Regions from separate parts of the Paenibacillus sp. FSL W8-0187 genome, predicted to be linked through region 1. Evidence: riboswitches for the same ligand, from Rfam matches in the RefSeq annotation. Region 1 holds a riboswitch; each other region holds the start of a gene.
The links. Region 1 has a riboswitch for cyclic di-AMP ahead of MKY48_RS00495 (C40 family peptidase). Riboswitches for the same ligand answer to the same signal wherever they lie in the genome.

Region 1 (9,957 bases):
GCGAATCCGGATTATGAATATCCGTCTTGGCAGTCAACGCATCGGTTCATGGCGTGATCTTAGCGAGAAGGAGAAGGAAGAGCTTGGTCAGCTGCTGAACTACAGGCTCGAGTAGCTGGCTAAAATACTTCTATAATCTTAAACAAAAACAACCGATGGGATCTGTAAGACCAGATGCATCGGTTGTTTATTGTGTGTTATAGTCTGTAGGGACCCGTTCCCATTTGGGTTATTCATTCACGCTTGTAAAGGTGGCGCTATCCTGGTATTTACGTATAATGGATACCTCGACTCTGCGGTTCTTCGCTCGCCCAGCTGGGGTGTTGTTATCAGCAATCGGATGATATTCACCATAACCGATCGGCATGAACCGTTTAGGATCCAGCTCCGAGTTGGCAAGCAGAATCTTCATGAACTGCAAGGCTCGATCCGAGCTTAAATCCCAGTTTGACGGATAGCGGCTGTTAGAGATTGGCACATTATCCGTATGGCCGGATACAATGATTTCATAGTCCGGGAACTTGTGAAGCATTTGCGAGATGGCCTTGGCCAGTTTACGGGCTTCCGGCTTCACAACGGCTTCGCCGGAAGGGAATAAGGCGTTGTCCCGTATCGTAATGACAAGCTGGGAGTGGTTCAACTTGGTGCTGAGCTCCGAGGTTAAACCGTTATTTTTAATATAATTATCGAGCTGCTTCTTCAGCTTTTCCAGATCCTGTTGTTCCTGACGCATCAGCTCTGCACGCCGTTGGTCAGGTGTTGTTGCGGGAACGGAAGGAGATGTCGCTTTATGATCCTTAATATTGGGCGGATTATCGCTGGATTCCGTTTTGCTGTAATCCAGCACACCGGTTCCGCCGGTGAGAGCAACACTGAAGGCTTCGCTCATTTCTTGAAATTTGCGTGCATCCGTCGCACTCATGGCGTATAGCACCAGGAACAAGGCCAGAAGCAAGGTCAGTAGGTCTGCGTAAGGAAGAAGCCAGGATTCGTCGGCATGCTCCTCATGCGGCTCGTGTCTAGTCTTTTTGCTCACTAGCACCAGCCTCCCTCTCGCTGAGCTCAGCCCGTTCGGACGGTGTCAGGAACACGGAGAGCTTCTGATTGATTGCAATGGTGGATACACCGGACTGAATGGACAGCAGGCCTTCTACCATCATCAGGCGGATTTCAACCTCACGTTTGGATAGACGCTTGAGTTTATTCGCAATCGGGTGACAGAGGACATAACCGGTGAAAATACCGAGCAGGGTTGCAATAAACGCAGCCCCGATGGCATGGGCGAGTTCGCCCATATCTTCCATATGGGATAATGCAGCGATCAAACCGATAACGGCTCCAAGTACCCCGAGGGAAGGTGCATACATACCGGCTTGGGAGAAGATCAATGAGCCGGAACGATGGCGCTCTTCGGTGGCATTAATATCTTCCATTAATACATCACGTACGAATTCCTGATCGTTGCCATCGATGATCATGCGCATCCCGTTACGCAGGAAGGTGTCATCGATCTCATCGACTTTGGTTTCAAGAGCCAGCAGACCTTCACGGCGTGTGATCGAAGCCCATTCCATAAACAGCTTGATCATTTCCGTTTTGTCCATCAGATTCTGTTTCACAAAGGTCATCTTGACCAGCTTCGGAATCTTTTTCAGCTCGACTAGCGGAAACCCGATGAATAAAGTTGCTGCCGTACCGCCAAGAATGATTAGATAGGCTGCCGGATTATACAAAGCGAGAAGGGAGGCACCTTTCAGAACCATGCCCACCAGTACCGCGACGATACCGATTATTAAGCCTATAATTGTTGAAATTTCCATACCACACCTCATCCGTGAGAAATAAAATAACGAATCCATTCGTCAGAACGGTTCTCATGGAGAACCGGACCCCTTTTGTGGGGCGTTATCCTATTTATCGTCAGGTCGGGCTTTTTTTTTAGTTGTAATTTCCGGTATAATGGAAGGAAGGGAAACGAAGCTAAGTACGGCAAGGAAAGGAGTGATGGAGATGGGCGTTAAACACGGAAGAGATTACGGCGAAATTCTGGCAGAACTGACCGAGGCGGTCGGACGAATTACCGACAGCTATGTCTTCTTTGAAATGGAAGCTGAGGATTGGGACAATCTGGGTGAAGCCGAGAGAAATGAGGTTCATGAAGCGCTGGCTGAGGATTTGTTCTATGCGCTAGGCACAGAGCCGGTGATTAATGTTGGCAGCGGCGTGGTCATGCATGATCAAACGAACCATCGAATACATATTTTGATTGGTGAAGAAGAGTTGGCCTTTGTGGCTCTTGTGTAATCACTCCAGTTATCAACAGATACAGGGCAGAATAGAATAGATGACAGAAAGACCATATTACGTGTAAGTCGGCTTTAAGATAGGTTTTTTTCGGGGAGGAAGATAAAAGATGCTTTATACGCAGCAAGAAGTAGAGGCTCATCTGGAAAAGCTTGAGGGTTGGGAATTTGAACAAGGGAGATGGATTGTACGGAAGTATACCTTCTCCTCCTTCATGAAGGGAATTGCTTTTGTTGATGAAGTGGCAGCTATTTCAGAAGCTTTCGGACATCACCCCTACATCACCATAGATTATAAAGTCGTTACACTTCGTCTCACCTCTTGGGACGACGGTGGCATTACGGCTGTGGATATTAAGGAAGCGCAGCAGTTTAACGAAGCCTATGAGAAGAGTCGTTCGAAGGATGGCAAGGCGGCACAATAGGAGGGGGACGGTTAGTCCCCTCAGAGGTCCCGAATATGTAAAAACACGCTTGCGCCGGGAAGAGCTCCAGGTGCAAGCGTGTTTTGCGTATAAGCTGATTTATTTTTTCTCAGCAAGGTATAGCGCGATGTTTGCGATTTCTTCGGGCTTAAGTTGATCTTTAAAGGAAGGCATTCCCTTACGACCTTTGGTTACAACGTTGAAGATTGCGTCCGCATCCATGTGTCCGCCTACTTGATTCAAAGCCGGCCCAGCGCCGCCTTGAAGTTGGTCGCCGTGACAGCTAATACAGCTTGCTTTCATTGTGGCTTCCGCTGCGGCAGCATCGAGAGTCACTTCCGGCATGGTCGGCTTCTCTTCCTGAGCCACCTGTTCCTTACCTGGGAGCGTAAACATCAGCGCGATAGCCAACGCACATGCGACGAAGAACAATCCGCTCATGATCCATTTTTGCATCGTCATATCGTCCCTTCTATGTATACTGCACTCTTGCACTTGTCTCCATTATAAACCAACATCCATAGACAGCATAGCCAGTTGTGACAAAAAAAGCAACTATCCGGCGCGGCTTCATAAAAAGTACACAAAATTGTGCTTTTTCATATAGACAAAGATTACTATTCCTCATTAGCCGGCGGCTCATACACCATACAGTGGAAAAGGGCATTTCCCGTTGGTGTAAGTCGCTCATACGTATCGGTGATATGAAAGCCTGCCTTTTGATACGTGCGGATCGCGCGCTCATTCCAGGTCAACACCTCAAGGTCGATTTCGTCGACAGGCCGCCTCCGCCTGGCTTCCCGAACAATCGCCTCCATAAACCGTTTACCCATTCCGCGCCCGCACCAATCAGGCCGCATGCCAAGTCCGATTCGTGTCACCTCGTGCATCGGAAACAGCTGGGCAAATCCCCACAGGGCCTCCCGTTCATCCAGAATCGAGATGTACTGCCTCTGGCGAATGTCGGGATCGCCAAACTCGACCTCAAGTCCTTTCATCTGCTCCCAGGGAAGAAAGCCATAGATATTATAGGGAGGAGGATAGGTCCAGGCGCATATTTCCTTTGCGTGCTCTTCACGCATGACTACGGTGTGAAATGAAATCGGTGTTGCATCCATTGGTGAAGTCCTCCTATCGTATATATGAATGATAACCCTTTTCCGAATATCCAAGTCGCATCAAAAAGCCCGTCAAAGAGAGGTAAGGGCTCCTTTAACGGGCAAGCAGTATGTATAGGGATGATTAGCCTCTAAAGCTTAGGATGATTCACCAGCCGACTCTTCATACGTATCATCGCTCATGATACGCTTTGCACCCACGTATCGCTGATCATAGTACTCCTCTGCAAGGCGGTTGATAACCACGCCGCGGTTGGTCGAGGCATGGGCAAATTTGTCATCGCCGACATAAATGCCGACGTGGGAGATGCCCTGGCCCGATGTGTTGAAGAACACCAAATCGCCAGCGCGCAGATCCTTACGGGACACGCTTGTCCCCATGTCGAATTGAGAGCCGGATTGATGCGGGAGCTTCAAACCGAGTTTGGCATATACATACATGGTGAAGCCGGAGCAGTCAAATCCGCTCGCGGTCGTACCGCCGTAGCTGTATCGTGTACCTAGCACCTTATCGATTTCCTGATCCAGCGCACTATCAGCAAACACGCTGCCAACGCCCAAAGTGAATAGCAGTGTGATACTAAGGGCTGCTGTTGATAATGTTTTCTTCAGCATGGAAAGCTCCTTTTCGCTGCCGCGAGGCATAGCAATCTATGTATTAAAGCACTTACATTAATGACAAAGTTGTTACTGCGTCCATTCTATCAGACAGTAAGCGGGATTGGCAATTATTTCTTGATGAATTTTGCTATTTTTCAATCGTATTAGCTGTCGAAGCGTCAGATAAAATCAATATTTTCCCAAAACGGTGTTTAATGAAGAGAGAGAAGGGTATATAAAGAATAAGAGGATATTGGGGATGGAATAACCAAACGAAGTCATTTCAATATCTTCATTCATTTTTTTTTGAAAAGTGGAAACTTTTTCGTTGTCTTAAACGTTATAAAGGTATACACACAATCAACAAAAGAAAAAAGCCGCTGGATGAGATCGGCACAATCTCATAAACCCAGGGCTTCTTATAAGAGTAAATCAATAAAGTTCCAACATTAATTGTAGTTCACAGCTACAGATTTGTACGTATTCTGACTCATAATTCTCTTAGCGCCTACATATCGGTTGGCGTAATAGCTCTGGCTTAGCGGACTGATCATGACACCACGCGAAGATGAGGAATGAGCAAATTTGCCGCTTCCAACATAAATACCCACATGAGAGATACCTCTACCGGATGTGTTGAAGAACACGAGATCGCCAGCTTTCAGGTTGCTCTTGGATACTGCCGTTCCTACTTTGTATTGAGCTGCAGACGTTCGCGGCAGGCTAAGGCCAAGCTTCTTGTAAACATAGCTGGTGAATCCGGAGCAGTCAAAACCATTCGTTGTGGTTCCACCCGTTTTATAAGAGACACCAATGGCTGGTTTGATTGCTGTATTTAATTTGGAATCGGCGAAAGCGCTTCCGGTCCCTAATGTGAGTGCGAGTGCGAGGCCGAGAGAAACAGCCGTTAACTTCTTTTTCAAAACAAAAAGCTCCTTCCATTGCCTGCGAGGTTAGCTTAAGGGTTCGGTTGAAAGGTCCCCTATGATCCCTCTCTTGCGAGATCAATTCACCCAAAACGGATCCCCCGCTTCCCATATCGTTATGGGAATTCGGCTCCTTAAAATGTTGATGAACCCATTCATTGACGTCTGACGTTCCAACATAGTTAACGAATTTACATCGTTCCAACAAAAAAGTTACAGTAAAGATGACAAAGTTGTTACTAACATATTCGTTATTTTAGCAGAGTATTAACAATTTGGCAAACGAGGAAAGATCATTTTTAAACAAAAAAACCTGTCCCCATCTTGGGGAAACAGGTTTTTTTGTAATTTGGCGCTCAGAAATTTGTAATATAGAGGATAAATGAATGCTTATTCTTTGTAAAATCAAGCTCGAGATAAAAACGTGTCACTTCGGATTACAGCTTATTCGCGAGCATGATTCACCATATCAGGGTAACGAATTGTAACGATTAAGAATGCTGTGAGGAGGAATCTCTCCACAAATGATATTGGGTGGAAATTACCCAAATTTGGAATAATCCATTCAGGAAATAAGAGGCCTGCTGAATAATTAAGCCGATCAACCCGGCCCAGAAGAGCGAAGCCGAGCTCAGGAGCAGCAGAATGATACAGGCTGATCCGCCGATGGTGATGGACAACAGCACTGCCGTGCCCAAGCGGCGGAAGAGTGCCAGAATAGAGCTGATCATACCGAACCCCCCAGTGCGCCCGAATTGCATATAGAGCAATAACAGGCGGATCAGATAGGCGTACAAGAACCACCCAGCTGCATAGGGCAGTGCATGAAGCAGCAGAACAGGCTCTTGAATCCCATTCAGCAGAATCGGAAGGATTTTGGGCAGAATCCAGTAACCGGGCGCAAAGGTGAGAATGAGCTCTATCAGATAGAATAGCGTTACGGGTTTCCACAGTTTCCGCATGCCAATGAAGAAGAATAAACCGCGCTCGCCCTTAGCTTCCTGGTGAAGGTTGTAGAAGATGCCGGCCCGAATGAGCGGGGTGAAGATTATCCTGATCAAGAGCAAACCGGCCAGAAGCCATGCGTAGGTGTGGACCGTGCTGCTCAGGGATAGGCTCATCTCGCCCTCGTAGAAGAATAAAAGACGGCTGAGCTCGTTAGGGGCAGAATCCGGATATCGCATAAGAAGGGGAACGACTGCCGATTTTACGAGTCGGTACAGGCAGTATCCCCACAGCAAACGGTATAAGAAGAGCAGAATCGAGACGTATAGCTGGTCTTTAACACTGATCCACCCTTGGCCTGCGTAACTTTTCATGTGCTCCCCCCTCACCATGACAGGCTGCCGAACAGCGTCTCCACAAGCTTGGTAATACTGAGATTCCAGCGTGTAACCACCTTCGGATCCATTCCTGCCTTCATATAGTTATTGATGTGTTTATTCTCTAGGACGATGGAATATTTCGGATCAACCATGGCCCAGGCGAGCGGAGTGCTGTACTCCAGGGTGTAAGTAACTTTTCGGTCCTTGCCGCTCCAGGTTCGCTCCACCGTTTTGCCGTCCTCAAAGGCGAACACGATTGGCACATCGGTTATATCCCCGTCCCTGCTCGTTATCTTGACCGTAGATTCATACCGAGGATGTTCCGCCGTGCCTTTATTTTTGGTTTTGATCACGTCGATGGCAACGTCCGCCATCTGGCTTCCATATACATATTGGTCAAAATACGGCTGCCAGGACGTTTTGCTTACTTGCTCTACAACTTTCTGGAAGTCGGACGTGGTCGGGTGCTTGAAGCGGTATTTCTGGGCGTACGTATGAAGAATCTTCTCCATCATCCGCGGACCGACCTGTCGTTCGATGCCTTGCAGCACCAGCTTGCCCCTCGTGTAAACATTCAGTGCGTAGTTTTCGTGCGAGCTGTATTTCCAGGATTCCATCTTCAGCGGTGCAGGGGAAGTGATGGATGCTCCCTGAGCCGCCGTATTGGAGGTAATCCCGTATTCTTTTTCCATCACTCGTTCTTCTGCATAGGTTGCGAAGGCTTCGTCCAGCCACGCTTCCTCAAATTCGTTACTTGCGATCATTCCGTAAAAATATTGATGGGCAATTTCATGAATGACGGTCCGCTCCAGCTCATATCCCGGCGAATCGTTTTTGGCCCCGAAGGCCGTGACCAGCGTCGGGTATTCCATGCCGCCTGCACCGTTGCCCGATTCTGGCGGAACGACGATGGACAACGTGGAATACGGATAGGTTCCGTACCATTTTCCAAACGAAGCGAGTGCCGACTTGGCAGCATCAAAGTAACGCTCCTTTAAGTCTTTATGGGCTGGATCGAGATACAGCTTGATGCGGACGCCCGGTACGCCTGGTGCGGAGAATGCTTCTTCTGCCGTGACAAAGTTCGGCGATGCCGACCAGGCAAAATCATGTACATCATCCGCATAGAACTGATAAATTTTTTCCCCGTTAATTTTTTGGGCAGGCTTGGTAGGGAATCCAGTCGCAGCAACAATGTAATTTTCGGGTACTCTGATGCGAACGCTATAAATGCCGAAGTTAGAATAGAATTCGGAGTTGCCATGGTATTGATGAAGATTCCAGCCTTCCTCTGTTCTTCCGCGAAGACCAGCCGGTTCATAGACCGAAATTTTAGGAAACCATTGCCCCGCCATAATAAAATTCTCGGTGGTACCCATGCGAGCAAATATTTTGGGGAGCTCGACCTCAAACTCCAAGTGAATGGTGACACTCTCGCCACTCTTGATGGGTTTAGGCAATCGGAGCTTGACAAGGCTGTGATCCTTGATGTTACCGTCGTCAGGTTGGACAAATTGAAGGCGATGGGTCAGGGCCAGACCTTCGGTTGTTTTCACGCTGGTAATCGTCATGGAGCCGAATCCGTCGTCTGGCATGGGATCGGAACGAAGCCGGCCACCCGATTCCTTCATAAAGGTCGTATCATTGGAAGCAAATGCATTGGGGTACAGATGAAAGTACAGCTCGTTTACGCTTTTTTTGCCTGGATGAGTCCAAGTGAGCGTCTGTTTGCCCTTAAGCTTGTTCTCCTCAGGCTCGTACCGAACATCCATATGATATTCCACTAGTCGGTCGCTTAAGGCCGGAGCGGGAATATTAGGCTGCACCTTAGGCGGTGAGAGAGGGGCCTTCTCCACAGCAGAGACGGAGGGCTTGCCCGCATTTGGGGCAAGAGCAGACGCTGAGGACCCTGGATTCAGAAATATCGGCATCGATCCTGCAAGCAAACCTATGGCAAGCAGGGATGATAGAAAGACTTTAGCACGTGGTGGGACCATATCGAACAACCTCCCGTTGACAAGCATCTAGTGCATGTATATGTTTGCTTTTGGGGGATTATTAGTTAAAATAAAATTATTGGGACAAAGGTTATCAATTTAGCAGCTGATACGTAAGAATCGGCTCTGATATAGGAGGTCGGCAGCAGTGGAGAATGAAGAGCAGAAGCAGGGTGCGAAGAAACCGATTGCTTTGAATATTATTAATAGTAAGAGTAAGCATAAAGGGTTTGGATCAGGCTCCATCGATCTGAACAGTCTGTCGCCTGTCATTATCGACAATGGCGAGGCCCGAGTTGATATTGGAGCCATGCATGCGAAGAGTAAGGTGGAGAAGGGTATCCGTTTCAGCATGAACCGGGATGAAGTGCCGAATGGACGCCAGGTATGGATCGTGTGGGTCGCTGTAGACCGTACCGCCGAAGGACAGCATTATGCAGGCATGACCGCCTGTGAAATGTGGATCGACCAGGAGGCCCGTCGTGGTTGGAAGATCCTCGCCGATCATGTGAATAAAATGGATGCGGCGATGAAGCGCAAGATCATTCTGGATGGCCTTGGCGACGTCGAGAAGAAAGCACTGCGTGAGCTGCTGATTTCACGTAACGAGGAATGGTGGAATGCAACACCAGAGGAATTCAAGGAAGCCCTTCGAACCGAGGCATGATACCATAAATAAAAGTGATTATTCTAGATGCTAAAGTGGAAAGACCGGTTGGATTCGTGAACGAATCCCGCCGGTCTTTTTGTCATTGCATATGGTTAGAATGGAAGGGTGTAGGTCCGTTTTTCTTTTTGACCGAGAAACGGATTATTGTATTGGAACGTCAGCTTGCCGCCGGCATATCCGATATACGTTAAACCGTCACCAATGAAGCCCACCTCGTTCGGCGGCATTTCCTCAATGACCTTGATGGTTTCCTCATCTAGAAGTTCAGGATAGATAAGCTTCGCTGTCTTGCCTGTCGGATGAACGATATATAGGGTCGCCTTCGTGTAGGGTCGGACGAGCAGGAAGTCCTGTTCGATCGCTTCTACGATAAAACTATCCTCTACTCCCGTGAGCGCGGCCAGGTCATAAGATTTGACCGTTTTGCCTGTCGGATGAACCAGCTCAAGCGTACTGCCGTTCATCATGGCAATATTGCCTTGGAAACTGAGTTGGTCTGGTTTGTAGTTTATTCCGGCAAAATTGGAATGATTGGTTTTGGATAGCTTCAGGATTTTGTTGTCCTGAATGAGCACCCGATATCTTCCCTCATG
Region 2 (9,957 bases), 440 kb from region 1:
GGGAGTTCACGATTGTGTGGAACCAGGCTATGGCCGGTCTGACGCTGACGATCATCCCGGTTGTCATTTTCTATATTTTCGCTCAGAAATACATCATCAAGGGGATTGCGGCAGGTGCGGTAAAATGAGGGGAATCATTACGAGAGCCGACGATTATGCTTCAAGCCATTCCGCCAATCTAGCGATTACCCGGACGGTAGAGGCCGGATTCATCAAAAATGTGTCCATCATGGCGCCCGGTCCTTATCTTACCGAGGCCGCGCAGCTGTTGGCGCATCGCAAGGACATCTGCTTCGGCTTCCATATGACGCTGAATGCGGAATGGGATAACGTACGCTGGGGACCTGTTGCCGCGAAGGAACAGGTTCCTTCGCTTGCCGATCGGGCCGGATATTTCTATCAGGACCCGATCCTGTTTCAGGATCATCCGCCTTCGCTGCAGGAGATCCTTGTAGAGTGCGAAGCGCAGCTTAATAAACTGACCGCAGCAGGCTTCAACATTTCTTATGTCGATTCTCATATGCTGCCAGAGCGCTTCATACCCGGGCTGCAAGAAGAGCTGGACCGCTGGATTGAAGCGAAGGGGCTAATCAACCATCGCGATTACTATAACTTTTTCCCGGGCGGCGTTCCGGACGGGGTCGAGTCGTTTGAAAGGGTGCTTGGCGGCCTGACGGAAGACCAGTACTTCTTCCTGTCCCATCCAGCCCTATATTCGAAGGAAATGGTGCAGTGCGGCAATGCTCAAGTGGATGGGGAAGAGCTGGCGCGCGGACGCGATCAGGAGGCTTCTTTTCTTGCACGGGAGGACTTAAATGAGATTAGTGAGCGACTGGGTTTCCGCGCTATACGTTATGATGAAGCGGTACCATTACCTGGTGTATAATGGAAGGGCCATAATGAATTTACCTTATGGATACAGGGAGAGGCGAAAGGAAGATGAACATGAAAATGGTTCAATTATTGCCAAGAAGCACCCCCGAAAATCAAGGAATCTCATCGCAGTCTATCGAACGCTTTATCCGATCGATTCAGGAAAAGGAGCTGGAACTCCACAGCTTCATGCTGGTACGGCATGGACATGTCGTAGCGGAAAGCTGGTGGAAGCCGTATGATGCGGACAAACCGCATATGCTGTTCTCGCTAAGCAAGAGCTTTACCTCTACCGCGATTGGACTTCTGGTCCAGGAAGGCCGGATTACGCTGGAGGATCGGGTGATCGACTTCTTTCCGGAATACGCTCCTGAAGATCCCTCGCCGAATCTGTCCGCGATGACGATTCGCGATTTGTTGATTATGGGAACGGGGCACGCCGAGGAGCCTGCCATGCAGTCCGATATTTGGGTGGCCGATTTTCTTAAACAAGCGGTTGAGCATGAACCCGGGACCCACTTTGTATATAACAGCGCAGCGACTTACATGCTCTCGGCCATTCTGCAGAAGGTCACTGGCATCACGCTGCTGGATTATTTGCAGCCCCGTCTGTTTGAGCCACTCGGCATTTATGGAGCCACCTGGGAAAGCTGTCCGCAGGGGATCAACACCGGCGGATGGGGACTTAAGCTGAAGACTGAGGACATTGCCAAATTCGGTCAGCTTTATCTTCAGAAGGGGGTATGGGAAGGCCAGCGTCTGATCCCGGAAGCGTGGATTGAAGAGGCAACCTCCAAGCAGATATCCAACGGACCTGCGGATTCCTCTTCGGATTGGGCCGAAGGGTACGGCTATCAATTCTGGATGTGCCGCCACGGGGCCTACCGCGGCGACGGTGCCTTTGGACAATTCTGCGTCGTGTTCCCGGAACAGGATGCGGTGATTGCGATTACCTCCGGCCTTGGAGACATGCAGGCCGTGCTGAATGAGATATGGGAGCATCTGCAGCCAGCGATGGGATTGGATGCACTGCCGGTCGACACCGGAGCGGAGGCTTCTCTTACAAGAATGCTGCAAGAGCTTAAGCTGGATCCGCCAATCGAAGAGGCGGTATCCCCAATTGAGAAGGACGTCTCCGGGATCGTCTATGATCTCGAGGAGAATGAGGAGAAGCTGCGTTCATTCTCCGTTCGATTTGAAGAAGATGGCGCGGTCATGGAGCTTGAGGGGGAACACGGCACCAATTCGGTTGTCTGTGGTCGTAACGAGTGGAAGTCGGGAACCACGAAGCTAATGATGACGGCGGATAACGAATATGCTGCCTCCATGACCTGGAAGGATGACCGGACGTTGAAGCTGACCATCCGGCTGACGGAGACGCCATTCTACTTAACCAAGGAATGCACCTTCGGTGAGGAAGGCATTCATCTTGCGTACTGGATGAATCAATCGTTCGAGGGCAAGGTGGTCCGGGAGATTAAGGGCAAGGTTAAGGCATAGAGCCAGTAAAATAAGCAGCGGTACATAAAAAACCTCTCCATCGTCTTGGAGAGGTTTTTTTGCATGCCGTAATCAGAATCGCTCTGACACCGCCTTCGCCTGTGTGAACAGGAGCAGGTAATCGCGCCCGCCGGCTTTGGAATCGGTCCCGGACATATTGAAGCCGCCGAATGGGTGGGTGCCCACTAAGGCACCGGTGCATTTCCGGTTCAAATACAGGTTGCCAACATGGAAATCACGCCGCGCCTGCTCCAGGTGCGCGCGGTTGTTCGAGATCACCGCGCCGGTCAGCCCGTAGTCGGTGTTGTTGGCGAATTGGATCGCTTCGTCGAAGGAGGCGGCCTTCGTGAAGGCCACCACCGGGCCGAAGATCTCCTCTTGGGAAATACGGGCGGTGCTGGCCACGTCCGCGAAGATCGTCGGCTGGATGAAATACCCCTCCGGATCGCCCGGAAATCCGCCGAGTACCAGCGTGCCTTCGCCTTTCCCGATTTCGATATAGTCCAGAATTTTACGGTAGGCCTTATCGTCGATGACAGGCCCTACCTGCACCGCGGCGTGTAACGGACTGCCGATAACCAGCTTCTTGGAGCGGTCGATAACCTTCTGCAGCACGGTATCATAGACGTCCTCATGCACGATGGCCCTGGAGCAGGCGGAGCATTTCTGGCCGGAGAAACCGAATGCGGAGGCGGTGATCGCGTCTGCCGCGAGGTCCAGATCGGCCTCACTGTCTACAATAATGGCGTCTTTTCCGCCCATTTCGGCGATGACGCGTTTGATCCATTGTTGTCCGGGCTGTGTCTTAGCCGCGCGTTCCTGAATCCGCAGTCCGACGTCGCGGGATCCCGTAAAGCTGATGAACCTGGTCAGCGGATGATCCACCAGATAGTCGCCCACTTCCTGGCCCGGTCCTGGCAGGAAGTTAACAACGCCCGGAGGCAGGCTGACTTCTTCCAGTAGCTCCACGAATTTGGCGGCAATGACTGGCGTGGTGCTCGCCGGTTTCAGCACAACGGTGTTGCCCGAGACGATGGCCGCCGTGGTCATGCCTGCCATAATCGCGAGCGGAAAGTTCCACGGCGGAATGACGATGCCGACGCCGAGTGGAATGTAATAGAGATGATTTTCTTCCTCCTCATGAACCGTTAGCGGCTGGGGCGCGCTCAGGCGCTGCATTTCGCGTGCATAGAATTCCATGAAATCGATCGCTTCGGCCGTATCCGCATCCGCTTCGGCACGCGTTTTTCCAGCTTCCAGCGTCATCAGTGCGGAGAATTCAAACTTGCGTCGCCGCATGATTGCTGCAGCCTTGTACAAATATCGTGCCCGTTCGCTCGGCGCGGTGTGTTTCCACGTCTCAAAAGTCCGTGCGGCTGTCTGAATGGCTTGTTCCGCAAGTTCGGTATCGGCTTGGGATACAATGCCGATGACCTGACGTTTACGGGACGGATTGACCGACTTTAGGGTACGCTCCGTATGGATTTGGGCACCGCCGATAACCAGAGGGTACGTCTTGCCGAGTTCGGCTTCGACCGCGGATAGCGCAGCATCGTATAACTTGTTGTTCAACTCGTTGTTGAAGTCCAGAAATGGTTCATTCCGAAAAGGTACTCGCATGGAAGGCCCCTCCTTAACATGATATGATTCGGAGCTTTAGGTTTATGGTCCAGCTGCTGAATGCGTCATGGTGGGGTGTTTAGAATCTCTTGGTGAAAAGCTCGATGTTAGATATGTATGTCTTTCTGCATGCCGTCATGATTTTTGCATATGAGTTAAGATAGAGTGCATTTTGGTTTGCCTTTTGCAAAGGGGGAGCTCGCATGGACGGAACCGAACTTTACCGTAAAGTGATCCTGACGGTGTCCGGTAATAAATTCGTGAAGTGGTTGTCGATCAAGTACGGCCGAAAACTGGCGGGCAGATTCATAGCCGGCGATACCTTGGGCGAGGCGCTGGATGAAATTGAGAGGCTGAATGAGAAGGGCATTCTCGTCACGCTCGATCATTTGGGGGAGGGTATCACGACGCTGGACGAAGCGGCCGGGTACCGGGAGGAGTATTTGAAGCTTGTAGAAGGGATTGCCAAGCGGGGAGTGAAATCGAACGTTTCGCTGAAGCCGACGCAGATGGGCATGGCACTGGACCCCGAGAAGGCTTACGAGAATATCAAGCTGGTGGCGAAAAAGGCGAAAGAGCACCGTAACTTCGTTCGTCTGGATATGGAGGATTCGCCGTATACCCAGGCGACGATAGACATGACGCTGCGGCTCCATAAGGAGGGGCTGACCAATGTGGGGACCGTGATGCAGGCCTACTTGTTCCGTACGGAGGAGGACGTCAAGAATTTAATCAATGCCGGTGTTAATCTGCGGCTCGTGAAGGGGGCGTACAAAGAGCCGGGAACCATCGCTTTTCAGCAAAAGCGGGAGGTCATTGACAACTATAAGAAATTGATCAAAATGCATTTTGATCAGGGTGCCTACGTTGCGATTGCTTCGCATGATGACAACATCATCGACTGGGTGAAGGTGTTTGCCGAGCAGAGTCACATAGACAAACAGGAATTTGAGTTTCAGATGCTGTACGGGCTGCGGATGAACGATCAGGCAGCGCTTGCACAGGACGGCTACCGCATTCGGTGTTATATGCCCTACGGAACGATGTGGTACCCGTATTTTACGCGGCGGCTGGCGGAGAAGCCGGCCAACCTGATGATGGTGCTCAAAAATATGTTCAAGTGAGAGGGGGAAAATAATCAATTGAAAGCGAAGCGAGGACGGTAGCTCTCTAGCTACTGTCCTAGAAGAAATAATACGCCTCCGAGCAGTCCATCAGGAAGGAACGCTCCAGCGGCAAGCTGCCTAACCGCTTACGGGTGATGTGCTGTTGCCGATTGGTCTCCAGATCGGCGAGCGCCGATACGGCGAGCTGCATCCGGGCGGATCCCCACTGGTGCTGCTTCTGGGCATAGCGAACGGCCTCGGTCACGGTCATGCCTTTCAGCCTCGTAAAGACGGCTGCCCAGCGGACTAGATCCGTGAATTCCCTGTTGCTTGGCAGCGCATATTCGGCATAACCGGCCGCGTCTTTGCAGCTGATTTTGAACAAACCGCAGTTCCAATCTCGTTTGCTCCAGGGGATAAAGCGTTCAGCCGAGCCCTGGTCGAAACGAAATATCTCCATATGGCGGATGGGCTCTACACTTAATGCGGGAACTTCGGTTTCGATAACGGATGTCAGTGCAGCCTCGATGAATTTCGTCATGATCTACGCTCCTTTATAGGAATGTTATATGCACGGTGAAAAGGCCTGGTGAGCAGAGATCCCCCGCTCTCCAGGCCTTTTTGTCGTTAGAGGCCCTGTTCCAGTGGCCGCTTCCGCTTAAGGCTCGGGTGGTGTTCTCTCTCAAAACGCGCCTACGAGGTTAGCTGACGGATTCGGGCTTGAGAGCACCCTACCGCAGTGCCTGACCATCTAGGCACTGCGGATTCACCCCATTCACCAATAGAAGCTCCATTGGCGATTTTGGTTCCCCCGTCTCCCCATCTGTCGGGAGCTCAGCGTATAACGAATGTTTCGAATAGATGGATGAATCATACGCCGGAGGAAACTAAAAGTAAATGATCATATGGGACGGATATATTCCGAAAATCGATGAAAACCGTGTAAGAAAACGTGTACATTCAGTCGTGTCATCGATTATCATGGCAAAATCTCGGTATCTCGATAGATTGCGGTAAATACAAGAAAACAAGAGAAATACATAGTATAGAGTAGTATTCGGGAGATAATGAAGCAATACTGGTCAGTTCCTGTTCGACATAACGCCACATGTGTTTTTGCTCACATTTACTTCCTGCAGGGCCAGACGTATGATACGAACTATGAATTGACGGACACCAGCGACAGGCATGCAGGCAACCGTTTCATGAAGGCCTACAGGCAGTGTGAGAGCTGCATCAGGCTCTTTTATGGATCGAATCTCGGGCGAAGGCGCCATGGGCCTTCGCTGAAATTGCAGGATGATGCGACTCTCACCGCTCGAACCTGATGCTGTGTTGTTTTGCCGGACCTGGATGTTTAGTCAATGGCTAATAGAATAACATGCTACTCGTTTTCAATTTTCGCTGAGTCCTTGAATGGAAAAGGAACGGGGGAACCAGTCGGGAGATGAATCTATCTCTCAGGGGTGAATCCCATGGACAAGATAACGGTCTATGGGTAGGGCGACTCTCACGCCCGAATCCGTCAGCTAACCTCGTAAGCGTATCGAGAGAGGCAACGATTGTCGTGGACTTGGGCCACGGTGTATTTCACCGTGTCCTATTAAGGAGCCTGCGGGAAGAGTTCTTCTCTTTCCACAGGCTTCTTTGTTGTTGTCTTCTCTTTCCGAACTTAGGAGGAGAACAAAAGATGGAGAAATCGCAGGAGTTTATCCTGGTATCCGCACCGAACAAGGCCGGGGAAGAATTTATCCGCCAGCTGATCTTTAAGCGCATTTCGTTTGTGGCCATAGCCAACAACCGGGTTGAACAGGAGAGGCTGCATGAGCTGGGCTGCACCAACATGATACTAATCGATACAAGGGACGAGCAAACCTGGATCATTCCCGAGTTTCCCGTCAGCAAGGTGTTTCTGTTCGAGAGCAGCTTGAATCTATGCTGCCGCTATTTACGGATTTGCCGGACCTGGACCACAGAGTCGATTTATGTGATTACCCATTCCAGCAATCCGCGATTGATATACAAAGGGCTGGGTGCCGATGTGGTGCTTCATACGAACCATCACCAGGTATCCTTCCTGATTTCGTCCATTGTCAGCTAAGGTCTTGGCTGATATCACAACGAGGTTTTAGGAGGTTATATTCATGCAGGATTTATATATGGTGCTCATATTGGGAGGAACCTACGGACTGTTCATGCTGTTCATGTCTTGGTGTGGGCGCGTGGTTTCTGAACCGGAGGCGGATTAACCATGATGATCATTTTGGTATGCACGCTCTTTATTTTTCTGTACTTGATTTATGCGCTGATTCACCCTGAAAAATTCTAGGGAGACAGCTGAAGGAGGAAGGCATTCGCCATGGGCATTTTACAAATTGCCATCGTTATACTCGTTCTGGTGCTGCTGGTAAAGCCGCTTGGAACTTATCTATATCAGGTGTTTCGCAATGAAGGCAATGGAACGGACAGATGGTTCTCCTGGGCGGAGAAACCGATCTTCGCACTGATTGGCTTGAAAGAACGCAAGGGAATGACGTGGAAAGGTTATGCCATCAGCTTTGTGATGACGAATATCGTGCTGGTCGCGTCTGGGTATTTGATTCTGCGGTTGCAGAGAGTACTGCCCTTCAACCCGAATGGCATCGATAATATGGAATCGACCTTGTCGTTCTCTACGATCATCAGCTTTATGACCAATACGAATCTTCAGCATTACAGCGGGGAGTCGGGGTTATCCTATATGGCCCAGATGGCTGTCATTACGATGATGATGTTCACGTCTGCGGCAACCGGGCTCTGCGTGGCGATTGCTTTTATCCGGGCGGTGACTAGCAAGGGCTCAACCGTCGGTAATTTTTTTGAGGACTTCGTCAAAGCTCACACCCGGGTGTTCATCCCGGCTGCGTTCATCATTGCAATGGTACTGGTTGCGCTGCAGGTGCCGCAGACCTTGAAGCCTACGCTCAGCGTCACGACGCTGGAAGGTAGCGAGCAGCAAATAGCTGTAGGGCCAGTAGCTGCGCTTGAATCGATCAAGCATCTGGGCACCAACGGCGGCGGGTTTATGGGAGTGAACTCGGCACATCCGTTCGAGAACCCGTCCCCGCTGACCAATGTCATCGAAATCCTGTCCATGTGGAGTCTCGGGGCGGCACTTCCGTATACGTTCGGTTTATTCGCCAAGAGCCGCAAACAGGGCTGGATTATTTTCTCGGTGATGATGACCTTGTTTATCGCTTTCCTGTCGCTGAACTATGCCGCTGAAACCAATGGCAATCCGGCGCTGAACCGCTTGGGCATCGATGCCTCGCAAGGCAGCATGGAGGGCAAGGAGGTCCGGTTCGGGGTTGCTCAATCTTCTCTGTTCACGACAGTGACGACCGCGGCCACAACCGGGTCGGTCAACAACATGCATGATACACTCACGCCGCTTGGAGGGATTACGCCGCTGTCCCTGATGATGCTGAACTCTGTTTTTGGCGGAAAGGGCGTTGGGCTGATGAATATGCTCATGTACGCGATATTGGCGGTGTTCCTGGCCGGTCTTATGGTTGGTCGAACCCCCGAATTTCTAGGCAGAAAAATCGAGGCGCGGGAGATGAAGCTGATTGCGATTGTTATCCTGGTGCATCCATTTATCATCCTGGCTCCGACCGCCCTTGCGCTGATGACGGATGCAGGGCAGGCAGGCATTACCAATGCGGGCTTTCATGGCATCTCGCAAGTATTGTACGAATACACGTCTTCCGCTGCCAATAACGGTTCCGGATTTGAGGGTCTGTCAGATAACACGCCGTTCTGGAACATTACAACAGGACTGGTCATGCTCTTCGGCCGTTACATTTCGATGATTGCCCTGTTGGCGGTGGGCGGCTCGCTGATGCGGAAGCAATGGGTTCCCGAGACGCTTGGGACGTTCCGGACAGATAATAAGCTGTTTGCCGGCATTCTCATTGCAGTGGTTCTGATTATCGGTGCATTGACCTTCCTGCCTGTACTTGTGCTTGGTCCGATTGCTGAGCATCTGACGATCCGTTAATAGAAAAGGTGGCCTATTACCATGAATAATACGAGAAAAAAAGTGATGTCCAAAGAGATGGTTCGTCAGGCGCTCAAGAAGAGCTTCACGAAGCTGAACCCCGTCCTGATGATGAGAAATCCGGTCATGTTTGTGGTGGAGGCCGGCACCCTGGTTGTTTTGCTGATGACGTTATTTCCGTCCTATTTCGGGACAGAGGGCAGTATCGGATTTAATCTGACGGTGTTTGTGATTTTGCTGTTGACGCTGCTGTTCGCTAACTTCGCAGAGGCTCTTGCCGAAGGACGCGGGAAGGCGCAGGCCGACTCCCTTAAGCAATCCAAGCAGGAAATGACGGCTCATAAAGTGATGGAGAACGGAGGGGTACAATCCGTACCATCCACGGATCTTCGCAAAGGAGATATCGTGATCGTTACGCAGGGCGAGATGATTCCCGGGGACGGGGAGGTCATTGCGGGCCTTGCGTCCGTTGACGAATCGGCGATTACCGGCGAGTCCGCGCCCGTCATTAAAGAAGCCGGCGGCGATTTCAGTTCGGTTACCGGGGGTACCCGGGTTGTCAGCGATACGATCAAAATTCGGATTACGAGCGATCCGGGGGAATCGTTTATCGACCGAATGATTTCGCTTGTTGAAGGAGCCGCCCGCCAGAAGACGCCGAATGAAATTGCTCTGAACACGTTGTTGATCGTCTTAACGCTGATTTTCCTGATCGTTGTCGTTACGCTCGCACCGATTGCGAAGTATCTTGGCATCGAGCTGTCCGTTCCGGTGCTGATCTCGCTGCTGGTGTGTCTCATCCCGACCACGATCGGGGGC
Region 3 (9,957 bases), 1.2 Mb from region 1:
CGTACATATGCCAGATAACAAAAACGAACGTAATAACGCCGGTGATCCGTTGGACGGTGAAGCGGATGTTCCGTTCATAGTTGAAATTGCCCACGTTGTTATTTGCCTGGTAAGCAATGTATAACCCGTAGACACCGTGATATAGCAGTGGCAGCCAGATCAGGAACAGCTCGAGGAAAAATATCAGCGGCATGCTGTTCAAAAAATGGACCGCGCTTGCAAAGCCTTCCTTTCCACCCTCGAAAGCCTTATAGTTGGAAATCATATGGCTGAGCAAAAATGCTCCAAGCGGTATGACACCGAGTAAAGAATGCAGCTTTCTGGAATAATACCCTTTCATCAGTCGACGTTCCCCTTTCCAATGTGCAGCGTTTTCATTTTCAATCTTTCCTATTTCCAGAACAATTACACTTACCCTGTCCTAAAACCGTTGCAACGACAAAAAGCTGCCTATTTCGGCAATCGTGTGAACAACTTGTGTCATGTTTCATGTTACTCCTTTTTTTCTTATAATGGAATTGCAATATAATTATTAATCGTTATAATCTATACGCATAAGCAATGTTTTGCACATATGTCTATTTTATATAGGAGGAATTCCATGTTTGAAGAACTGGACATGTTCGCCGTCGTTGTAGAGCAATCCAGCATAAACCAAGCCTCCAAGCTGCTTAACTTGTCACAGCCAGCCCTGTCCAGGAAAATAGCCAAGCTGGAGGACCAGCTCGGGCTGCAGCTGTTCAACCGCCGCGGCAAACGGCTGGAGCTTACCTCCATCGGACAGATTGTGTACACCTTTGCCCTGGAGCAGCGCCAGCAGCAGATCAAATTCATGCAGACGTTGGCCCATTACCGGGAGGGGGATCAGATCTCGATCAACCTGGGGGCCAGCCTAACCACACTGCAGACCACCTTGCCCCCGCTCGTTAACGCATTCATGGAGCGTCATCCCGCGGCCGAAATCAAGCTGATCACCGGCAAGACCCATGAGATCGTTTCTTATGTAAGAGATAAACGGGTCGATGTCGGCATTGTCGCCTCCTCCATCAACCAGCCCGGCTTAAACTGTATTCCGCTGTTTGATGACCATCTGGAGCTTGTCATCCCGTCTTCACACCCGCTGGCGGAGATCGAGGATGTCGGCATCGAGCAGCTTCAAGGCTTGCCGATGATCATTTTCTCAACCGGCACCTGGTACCGCAAGTTGACGGATGACCTGTTCCACCGCTGGGGCATTATGCCGGATATTCGGATGGAGATCGATTCCTTCGAAGCGATCGTCAGGCTCATCCCGACCTGCAAGGCAGCCGCTCTTCTGCCCAAATCCTATCTGAGACCGCAGCTGTTGTCCGATAACGGGCTTGTCGACATTCATATTCCGGCACTCATTGAAACCCGGCGAACAACTTCGCTGATCTACGGCCAAGCCTCGGAGCTGAGCAAGGCAGCCAGCCGCTGGATTGACGAAACGGAAATCCTGTTCCGTAAGCTGGAGGAGGATAAAACGAAGAAAACCTGACGGTATATAGGGTCGTCAGGTTTTTTTCTTCTTTATTTATTTTTCGAGCATATTCACGACCTCAGACTCAAAGAGATCCACATTATCATTGGAGCCGATAACGACCATAATGTCGCCGGAGTTCACCACATCCATGGCTGTTGGCGCTACGATGATGCCGGATTGTTTATTCAGGGCCACCACGCTGACACCGTAGCGAACCCTCGTATTGAGCTCGCTAAGCGTTTTTCCGTCCATGCAGTCCGTGACCGTCATCTCCACAATCAGATAGTCCTTGGATAATTCGATATAGTCGAGCAGGTTGGGCGTGACAAGTTGGTGAGCTACCCGGATCCCCATATCCCTTTCCGGAAAGATCACCCGGTCCACGCCCAGCTTCTCCAGCGCCCGGCCGTGCAGCACTGAAATCGCCTTAGCAACGACCATGGCGACACCAAGCTCTTTTAACAAGATGGCGGATAAGATGCTCATCTGAATATCGTTCCCGATCGCCACAATCCCGCAGTCGAAGTTACGGATACCGAGCGATTTAAGCACCTCTTCGTCCGTAGCATCCGCCACCACCGTGTGCGTCAGCAGTTCGCTCATATCCTCGACAACCTCTTCACTGCGGTCGATGCCGAGCACCTCATATCCCTGTTCCATCAGTTCAAGCGCCAGGCTGGCGCCAAATCGTCCCAAACCGATGATTGCAAATTGCTTTGGTTTCATGTCTCTCCTGTACTCCTTATCCAATAATCATTTTGCCTTCCGGATGACGATATAATTCTTTACCCTTTTTTGGCCCCAGTGCATAAGCAAGCGTCAAAGGCCCCAATCGCCCTGCAAACATCGTAATACTGATCAAAATCTTCCCGAATCCCGTCAGTTCAGGCGTTAAACCCATGGAGAGACCCACCGTACCGAAGGCGGATGTCGTTTCGAATAGGATCTCCAGGAAGCTCCCTTCCTCTGTCGTTGACAGAATCATCGATACGATTAGAACGAGCAGCAGTGCCAATAATGCAATGGTCAGTGCCTTGAGCACCCGCTCCTGGGCCAGGCGATAACGGAACATGACGATGTCTTCACGCCCGCGCATCATGGCGATAACCGCCCCCACCATAATGGTGAAGGTTGTTGTTTTGATACCGCCACCGGTTGACCCTGGGGATGCTCCGATAAACATCAGAATCACGATAAAAAATTGCGTGGCCTGTCGAAGCCCCGTAATATCTATAGTATTCGCGCCAGCTGTACGCGGCGTTACGGACTGGAATAACGCACCGAAGAATTTTCCGCCCCAATTCAGAGAGCCGAGCGTCCTCGGATTGGTGAATTCAAATATAAGAATGACGATAAATCCAACCAGCAGCAAGGTAGCCGTCATGGTGAGCACCACTTTGGAGTGCAAGGAAAGTCTCCGCTGTTTTCGGAAATCAATCAGATCGGATAATACGATAAAACCAATCCCACCTGAGACAATCAAAAACATCACGACTATGTTGACTACAGGATCGTAGACATACCCGGTCAAACTCCGAAAATCACCAAACAAATCAAAACCGGCGTTGTTAAACATCGTGACTGCATGAAAAACGCCATAATAAATCGCCTGGCCGATCGGCATATCAAACGCCCAGCGGATCGATAGAATGATGGCACCACAGGCCTCGATGATGAGGGAGTACAACAACACTCTGCGAATCAGCCTTACGATTCCTTCCATCGAGGACTGATTCATCGCTTCTTGCAGAATGAGGCGATCCTTGAGCGAGATGCGTCTTTTCAGAGCCAAGGCAAATAAAGTAGCCATCGTCATGAATCCGAGCCCGCCGATCTGAATCAGCAGCATAATCACGACTTCTCCGAAGGAACTGAATGTCGTTCCTGTATCCACCACAACCAGACCCGTTACACATGTTGCCGATGTCGAAGTGAACAAGGCATCGATAAATTCAAGCGGTTCACCTGTACTTGTGGAAATCGGCAGCATTAACAGCGCCGTCCCGATGAAGATAATAGCCGCAAAACCAAGCACGAGAATCTGCGGCGGAGACAACCTGAGCCAGTTAAATTTAGAGTTCAATCGGTCACCTTCTTAAAAAAAATCAAGAAAAAAGACACTGGAAAACGCAGTGCCCTTTACGGTCTGGTTCCTGTGCTGCAGCCTACGAGGTTAGCTGACGGATTCGGGCATTTCCACAGGTCGCCCTATTCATTATTCTAGGAATAATGAAATTCACCCCAATTACATGGTTCCCCCATTTTCAGTACGAAATTCGGCTGGAATATTCGGTTCCTTGAAGCATGATGTGATTATAACGCAATCTGGTACGTAACCCAATGCCGTTTTTCACCCAAAAAATCTTTAAAAGAGCGCGAATTGGGCATATTCAAGAATACAAGCATAGGGTTCTCTAACGTTTTCGAAACCTTTCATTCATTTTCATCGATTTGTTTCATTATTCCGGATATTGGGATAAGCTGCTTATGACTTTCATAACTATGTTATATTGACTCTATGCGTACTTAATCAGGCATATCGAATACCAGTGGGAGTATCAACTTTCCTAGAGGAGGAATTTCATGAATCGTGCAAGAGAGCCCTTGAAGCTGAAGCCCAATCTCAAACAGCTCATCGCGCCTGCCGCAGTCGGCCTGATTCTGTTCCTATTATTTCAGGTGTTTCCGTCGACGAATCCGGATTCTACCGAGATGGCATCTCCGAATATCATATCCAAGGAGCAGGCTCGGCAAGCGGCTTCAAGCTTTGCTCAGGAGCATTTGCAGTTTACGGCTGCAAAAACGGATGACACATTGGTTACATATCAATCCAAATCGGAACTTTACGGATATCTGGCGAAGGAAAAGAAACTTTCGGAATACAACAAAACCTATGAAGCCAAATATCCCTATGACGTATACCGCGTTCGCTTCAGCGAACCGGGAGGGGATGCCCTCAATGTGGACGTGCACATGCAAAATTCAGGCATCGTCGGCTTCTCGTACGATTACGCCCGCTCCAGCTATGACCGGATTGAGCTGAACAAGGGCGATGTACAAAGGCAGATGCTGCTTGTCGTCGAGGACGGCATGTCATTAGCCGAGAAGCAAGCGCTCGCGGAGCCTTGGCTCCAGCGAGCGGGCTATGACCTGTCGCGCCTTGAGCTGGTTACGCGGGAAGGGGAACCCCGGCTTCGATATGTGGACCCGGAATCCAAGATTGGCGATTCCCGATTGGAGCACCGTTTCACCTTCGAACATGGGAAATTACGCTCCTATGAGCCATCCTTCTCAGTCCCGTCCGCCCATTCCGCCTATGTCAACAAGCAGACTCAGGATGCAACGCTGCTGACACTCGCAGGGTATGGCCTGTTCACCCTCATCCTTGGCATTCTTGCCATTGTGTACAGCGTAAAGACCAGAGCCTATACGTCGTTTAAGCGCGGCCTGTTCCTAGCGGTGCTGCTGTTTATCATTCAGATGCTAAATACGTATAATCTGATTCCCGTTTTCAAATCCGAGGGGATGTCGCAAACTGGTATATTCGGGATGATGATTTTCTATGCGGTCTATTCGCTCATATTCTCCGCCCTGCTCTATTTCTCCCTTGTCGGGGGCAACGGACTATGGCAAAAAGAAGACGGGCTCAATCCATGGCCGCGCGCCAAAGAACCCGGATACGGTCATTATGTACTGGACAGCATGAAGCTGGGATATATGTGGGCTTTCATCCTGCTTGGGGTCCAATCCATTATCTTTATCGTTCTGGGCCTAACCTTAAATACATGGTCCACCACGGATGCCACACAGTCGCCTTACAACATGCTCTATCCTTGGCTGTTTCCGCTGATGGCCTGGCTGGCCGGCATATCCGAAGAGGCCGTCTATCGACTGTTCGGAATCAAAATGGTGAAAAAGATCGTCCGCAATACGTTCGTTGCCAGTTTGATTACCTCGCTCATCTGGGCGCTCGGGCATACGCTTTATCCGATATACCCTGTAATTTCCCGGCCCATTGAACTGGTTATCATCGGCTTGCTGTTCAGCTACATCTTTTTGAAATATGGGTATTTGGCGGCCATGTTCTCCCATGTCATCTTTAATAGCATCTTGATGGGTATTAGCCTGATCTTGCTCAAGGACACCACCAACTTGCTGATTGGTGCTTTCTACATGGTGCTTCCTGCGCTTGTTGCGTATGCGATTTACCGTTTCAATCCAACAAAAAAAGAGAAGCCGTATGTCACGACTCCTCCTCACGAAGTGCCTTAAGAATTTCCGTTGCTAATTTCTCACCGATTGAAAGGGGCTTGAAGTCTTCGACTGAAGCCTCTTTTATTTTTTTGACCGAGCCAAAATGCTTCAACAGCAGCTTCCGGCGCTTCTCACCAATGCCCGGGATGGAATCCAGCTTGGAGGATACCATCGATTTGCCGCGCTGTTCGCGGTGGAAGGAAATCGCAAACCGGTGAACCTCATCTTGAATACGCTGCAGCAAATAGAACTCCTGGCTGTCCCGGGGCAGCGTAACCGGCTCCGGCGGGTCTCCGACCATGAGCTGCGCTGTTTTATGCTTGGCATCCTTCACAAGCCCGCAGACCGGGATATACAACCCCAACTCATTCTCCAACACATCGCTGGCGGCGGAAATCTGTCCCTTCCCTCCATCGACCACAATCAGATCAGGAAGCGGCAAATTCTCCTTCAAGACGCGCTCGTACCGCCGCCGGATCACTTCACGCATCGTATCATAATCGTCCGGTCCCAGCACGGTACGGATCTTGTATTTCCGATATTCCTTCTTGTCCGGTTTCCCATTGGTGAATACAACCATGGCCGATACCGGGTTGGTCCCCTGGATGTTCGAGTTATCAAATGCCTCGATCCGGTTCAGCGACTGGAGGCCGATCACTTCGCCCAGATTCGCCGCTGCGACCGAGGTGCGTTCTTCATCGCGCTCAATCAAGCGGAATTTCTCGTCTAAGGACACCTTTGCATTATCCGACGCCATGCCCACCATCTGTTTCTTCAAACCACGCTGCGGCACATGCACCTTCACGCCGAGCCATTCCTGCAGGGCGGCAGCCCCTCCGGCTGCATCCACGATGCCAGCGGCTTCGGCCTGCTTCTCCTGTGCCTGGGCAAGGGCTGCCTGCTGCTCATCAGATGTTCCTGCGGAAAGCGTACTCGCCGAATCCACGGCTTCCTCTGGGCCTAACACACCTTCATCCACAGCCGTTCCAGCAACCGACTCTGGATCAGCCTCGTCTATCAACAGGGGCTCAGGCAGCAGAATTTCTTGCGGCAATGCAGGATTATCACTGTAATACTGGGCAATAAAAGACATAAAGTCACTGTGCGCATCGCCGTAGAATGGAAAAACGGACTTGTTGCGCTGTACCATTTTCCCTTGGCGCATGTACAGAATCTGTACACACATCCAGCCTTTATCCACAGCATAACCGAATACGTCGCGGTCCCGTGTATCCGTCGTCGTAATCTTCTGCTTCTCCATTAGCGTATCGATATGGATGATCTGATCCCGCAGTTCTTTGGCACGCTCGAAATACAAATCCTCCGCGGCCTCCTGCATCTTGCGCTGCAGTTCCTTCTTGATCTCTTCATGTCCACCGCTCAGGAATGAGGTAATCTCCCCTGTGATCTGTTCATATGCAGAATTTGGAATTTCCTTTACACATGGAGCCAAGCATTGTCCCATATGGTAATACAAGCACACTTCTTTCGGCATGACGCCGCATTTGCGCAAAGGATACATCCGGTCCAGCAGCTTTTTGGTCTGCTGTGCCGCATACGCATTCGGGTAGGGGCCAAAGTATTTGGCTTTATCTTTAAGCACCCTTCTGGTCACTTCCAGACGGGGATGCTCTTCATTCGTTATTTTAAGATATGGATAGGTTTTATCATCCTTCAGCAGCACGTTGAATCTCGGCTGATGGGTTTTGATCAGGTTACACTCCAGAATCAAGGCTTCCATGTTGCTGCCGGTCACAATATATTCGAAATCGCGGATTTCCGAAACAAGCATCTGGGTCTTCCCGTTATGGCTTCCGGTAAAATAAGAGCGTACCCGATTCTTCAGCACTTTCGCCTTGCCCACATAAATAATCGTGCCTTCATGATTCTTCATCAGGTAACAGCCGGGCTGGTCCGGCAGCAATGCCAGCTTATGGCGGATATTCTCCAGCGCCCTCTCCTGCTCCTGAAGCTGTTTGGCAAAATCGTCCATGCTATCCCTCCTCTCCAAGGAGATTATATAGTATTAACCATAAATATAAAACACTATGAATAACCACACAAAGCGCCTCCGGGTTTCACCGAAGGCGCTTTATGAAAGCAGATTGCAGTCTATGACCAATCCTGCTTATTGATGTTTTGCAATGATGCCCTTCAAGGCTTCTTTGGAGTTCAGACCTACCACTTTATCGACAGGCTGGCCGTCTTTAAAGAAAATCATAGTCGGAATGCTCATCACGCCGAAACGTGCTGCGGATTCCGGATTCTCATCCACGTTCACCTTAGCAATTTTCACAGCATCACCAAGATCTGTGGACAGCTCTTCCAAAATCGGGGCAAGCATTTTACAAGGACCGCACCATGGCGCCCAGAAATCAACTACAACCGTTCCTTGACCTTCCACTTCACTTACGAAGGATTGATCGGTAACGTTTACGATAGCCATTATATTCTCCTCCTCACGGATAATTTTACATATAGTACGACCATAATTGTTGAATGGGTCGACGAATTTAGTATACCACAACCGGTCGGAAAAAGTGAAATATACTCACCTAAAGAAAGAGGATTTCACGGGTTTTTTATGCAATCTTTACAAATGATTTGCGCATTGGGTATACTACTAGTAACAAGTCGGGTGACTGTCAAGTTTTTCGTGTTGGCACGGCATGTTCACCTTTTGAGGAGGCAAGCACCATGGATGTAAACGTACGCGTTAACGATCCACGGGAGCACATCAATGAAGAACCACGCAATGACTTTGGCGATTTGATGATGGGCTTCGTGGGGATGTTTGGTTTCATGACCATCATCTTTTTCGGTTTCGTCATTATCAAGTTCTTGGTTGGCTAATTATTGATGACTCCTTGTGCACAAATAAAAAGTCTGATCCTGCCGCGTTCCATACGCTAACGGGATCAGACTTTTTACAATTCAGGGAAAGCTTGTCTATAGGGAGTTCACTTGCAATGCTAGAATTTCCCTCTCTGGTTCTCGCCGAATAAATGAACGACATCGACAAAAGGCGCAATTCGGTTCATCAACCGCTGTCCTTTGTGTGCCTCCTCCCCATCCTTGCTCGTGAAGCTCAGATGCTGTTCAAGCCCGTCGAGCGGATAGTTCGACGTATAGAAGGTCGGCAGCCGGTTCATCCGGAAATTCAGAATGGAACCGAGGACATGATCCCGAACCCACGGATTCAAATTCTCCGCTCCGATATCGTCAAAGATCAGCAGATCGCAATGCTTCATCGTCTCCACCATGTCCTTCAGCTTCTGGCCGTCCTGCATCATGGTCTTCAGATCTTCCACGAAATCAGGCATATACACGATAACGCCCGAATGGCCCGCTTTCGCGAGCTCATGCATCAGGTAACCCATCAGGTAGGTCTTACCCGTACCAAACGAACCGGTGAGATACAGGCCGCGCGGAGACAAGCCATTCTCCTTCGTATCCCGGATGTATTTAAAGACCTGGTGCACCGCCGGTGCCCGCAAGCGGTCCTTCGCCATAATCTCCATGTTGTCATAACCTTCGTTCAAGGCATGCTCATCAACATAAAAGCTGCGAATCCGTTTTTTGATCTGATCCTCATTTGTCTTCGCAATCTGCAGGGAACACGGCGACTTACGCTCATAGATCTCCACGGTTCCGTTCATCCGCTGGATATCCAGCTTGCTGAAATGCCCCTGGAAATCATTGGGACACCGGTCAAGACCGGGACACGCCTTGCAGTGGGCCTGATCTCCCGCATATTGATACAGTTTGCTTAAATTCAATCGTATGACCCGATCATCGATCTCCGGGTATTCGCTCCGCAGAGCTTGAATCAGAGGATTCCTAAGCAAATCCTCCGTAATCTGTTCCGTTCTGCGCCGGAGCGCAGGACTTTTCATGCTTTCCAGCAGTTCACCAAGGGACTCCATCTCTTGTTCCCTCCTCTCTTCAGCAGGATTTCTTTATCCGCCCTTCTTGTTGCCAGCCTGCATTTCTGCCGCAAATCGCATCATTTCTTCGAATTCCTCATCCGATACGGCCTCCGCCTGATCGGACTCCAGAGCCACTGGAATTTCCGGCTTCACCTTTCCACCTTTAGCGTATGTACGCGTACGTTGTGTGGTTGCCTTCTGCTTGCCTTTCATCTTGGCTTGATCACGTATATACTGAACAGCTTTCTCATAGCTGTTAATCTGCTTCAG

Region 2: linked by a shared signal. The riboswitch ahead of MKY48_RS02400 (hypothetical protein) and the one ahead of MKY48_RS00495 (C40 family peptidase) in region 1 are both predicted to bind cyclic di-AMP.
Region 3: linked by a shared signal. The riboswitch ahead of MKY48_RS28495 (TrkH family potassium uptake protein) and the one ahead of MKY48_RS00495 (C40 family peptidase) in region 1 are both predicted to bind cyclic di-AMP.

Annotation. Positions count from the first base shown of each region.
Region 1 covers NZ_CP150206.1:97,853-107,809, forward strand. The annotation lists gene rluF (23S rRNA pseudouridine(2604) synthase RluF) at 1-115, shown strand, start outside; gene motB (flagellar motor protein MotB) at 230-1,036, opposite strand; gene motA (flagellar motor stator protein MotA) at 1,020-1,820, opposite strand; gene MKY48_RS00470 (hypothetical protein) at 2,011-2,304, shown strand; gene MKY48_RS00475 (4a-hydroxytetrahydrobiopterin dehydratase) at 2,414-2,728, shown strand; gene MKY48_RS00480 (cytochrome c) at 2,828-3,184, opposite strand; gene MKY48_RS00485 (GNAT family N-acetyltransferase) at 3,346-3,846, opposite strand; gene MKY48_RS00490 (C40 family peptidase) at 3,985-4,458, opposite strand; gene MKY48_RS00495 (C40 family peptidase) at 4,896-5,369, opposite strand; cyclic di-AMP (ydaO/yuaA leader) riboswitch at 5,374-5,514, opposite strand; gene MKY48_RS00500 (hypothetical protein) at 5,864-6,691, opposite strand; gene MKY48_RS00505 (M1 family metallopeptidase) at 6,703-8,694, opposite strand; gene MKY48_RS00510 (YwhD family protein) at 8,843-9,361, shown strand; gene MKY48_RS00515 (copper amine oxidase N-terminal domain-containing protein) at 9,457-9,957, opposite strand, start outside.
Region 2 covers NZ_CP150206.1:535,482-545,438, forward strand. The annotation lists gene MKY48_RS02370 (carbohydrate ABC transporter permease) at 1-128, shown strand, start outside; gene MKY48_RS02375 (polysaccharide deacetylase family protein) at 125-886, shown strand; gene MKY48_RS02380 (serine hydrolase) at 946-2,373, shown strand; gene pruA (L-glutamate gamma-semialdehyde dehydrogenase) at 2,446-3,993, opposite strand; gene MKY48_RS02390 (proline dehydrogenase family protein) at 4,197-5,117, shown strand; gene MKY48_RS02395 (hypothetical protein) at 5,176-5,640, opposite strand; cyclic di-AMP (ydaO/yuaA leader) riboswitch at 5,774-5,949, opposite strand; cyclic di-AMP (ydaO/yuaA leader) riboswitch at 6,492-6,659, shown strand; gene MKY48_RS02400 (hypothetical protein) at 6,790-7,200, shown strand; gene kdpA (potassium-transporting ATPase subunit KdpA) at 7,459-9,138, shown strand; gene kdpB (potassium-transporting ATPase subunit KdpB) at 9,160-9,957, shown strand, end outside.
Region 3 covers NZ_CP150206.1:6,275,770-6,285,726, forward strand. The annotation lists gene MKY48_RS28480 (succinate dehydrogenase cytochrome b558 subunit) at 1-340, opposite strand, end outside; gene MKY48_RS28485 (LysR family transcriptional regulator) at 602-1,519, shown strand; gene MKY48_RS28490 (TrkA family potassium uptake protein) at 1,556-2,230, opposite strand; gene MKY48_RS28495 (TrkH family potassium uptake protein) at 2,247-3,587, opposite strand; cyclic di-AMP (ydaO/yuaA leader) riboswitch at 3,652-3,796, opposite strand; gene MKY48_RS28500 (CPBP family intramembrane glutamic endopeptidase) at 4,088-5,776, shown strand; gene uvrC (excinuclease ABC subunit UvrC) at 5,748-7,751, opposite strand; gene trxA (thioredoxin) at 7,887-8,204, opposite strand; gene MKY48_RS28515 (hypothetical protein) at 8,456-8,611, shown strand; gene dnaI (primosomal protein DnaI) at 8,731-9,684, opposite strand; gene MKY48_RS28525 (DnaD domain protein) at 9,718-9,957, opposite strand, start outside.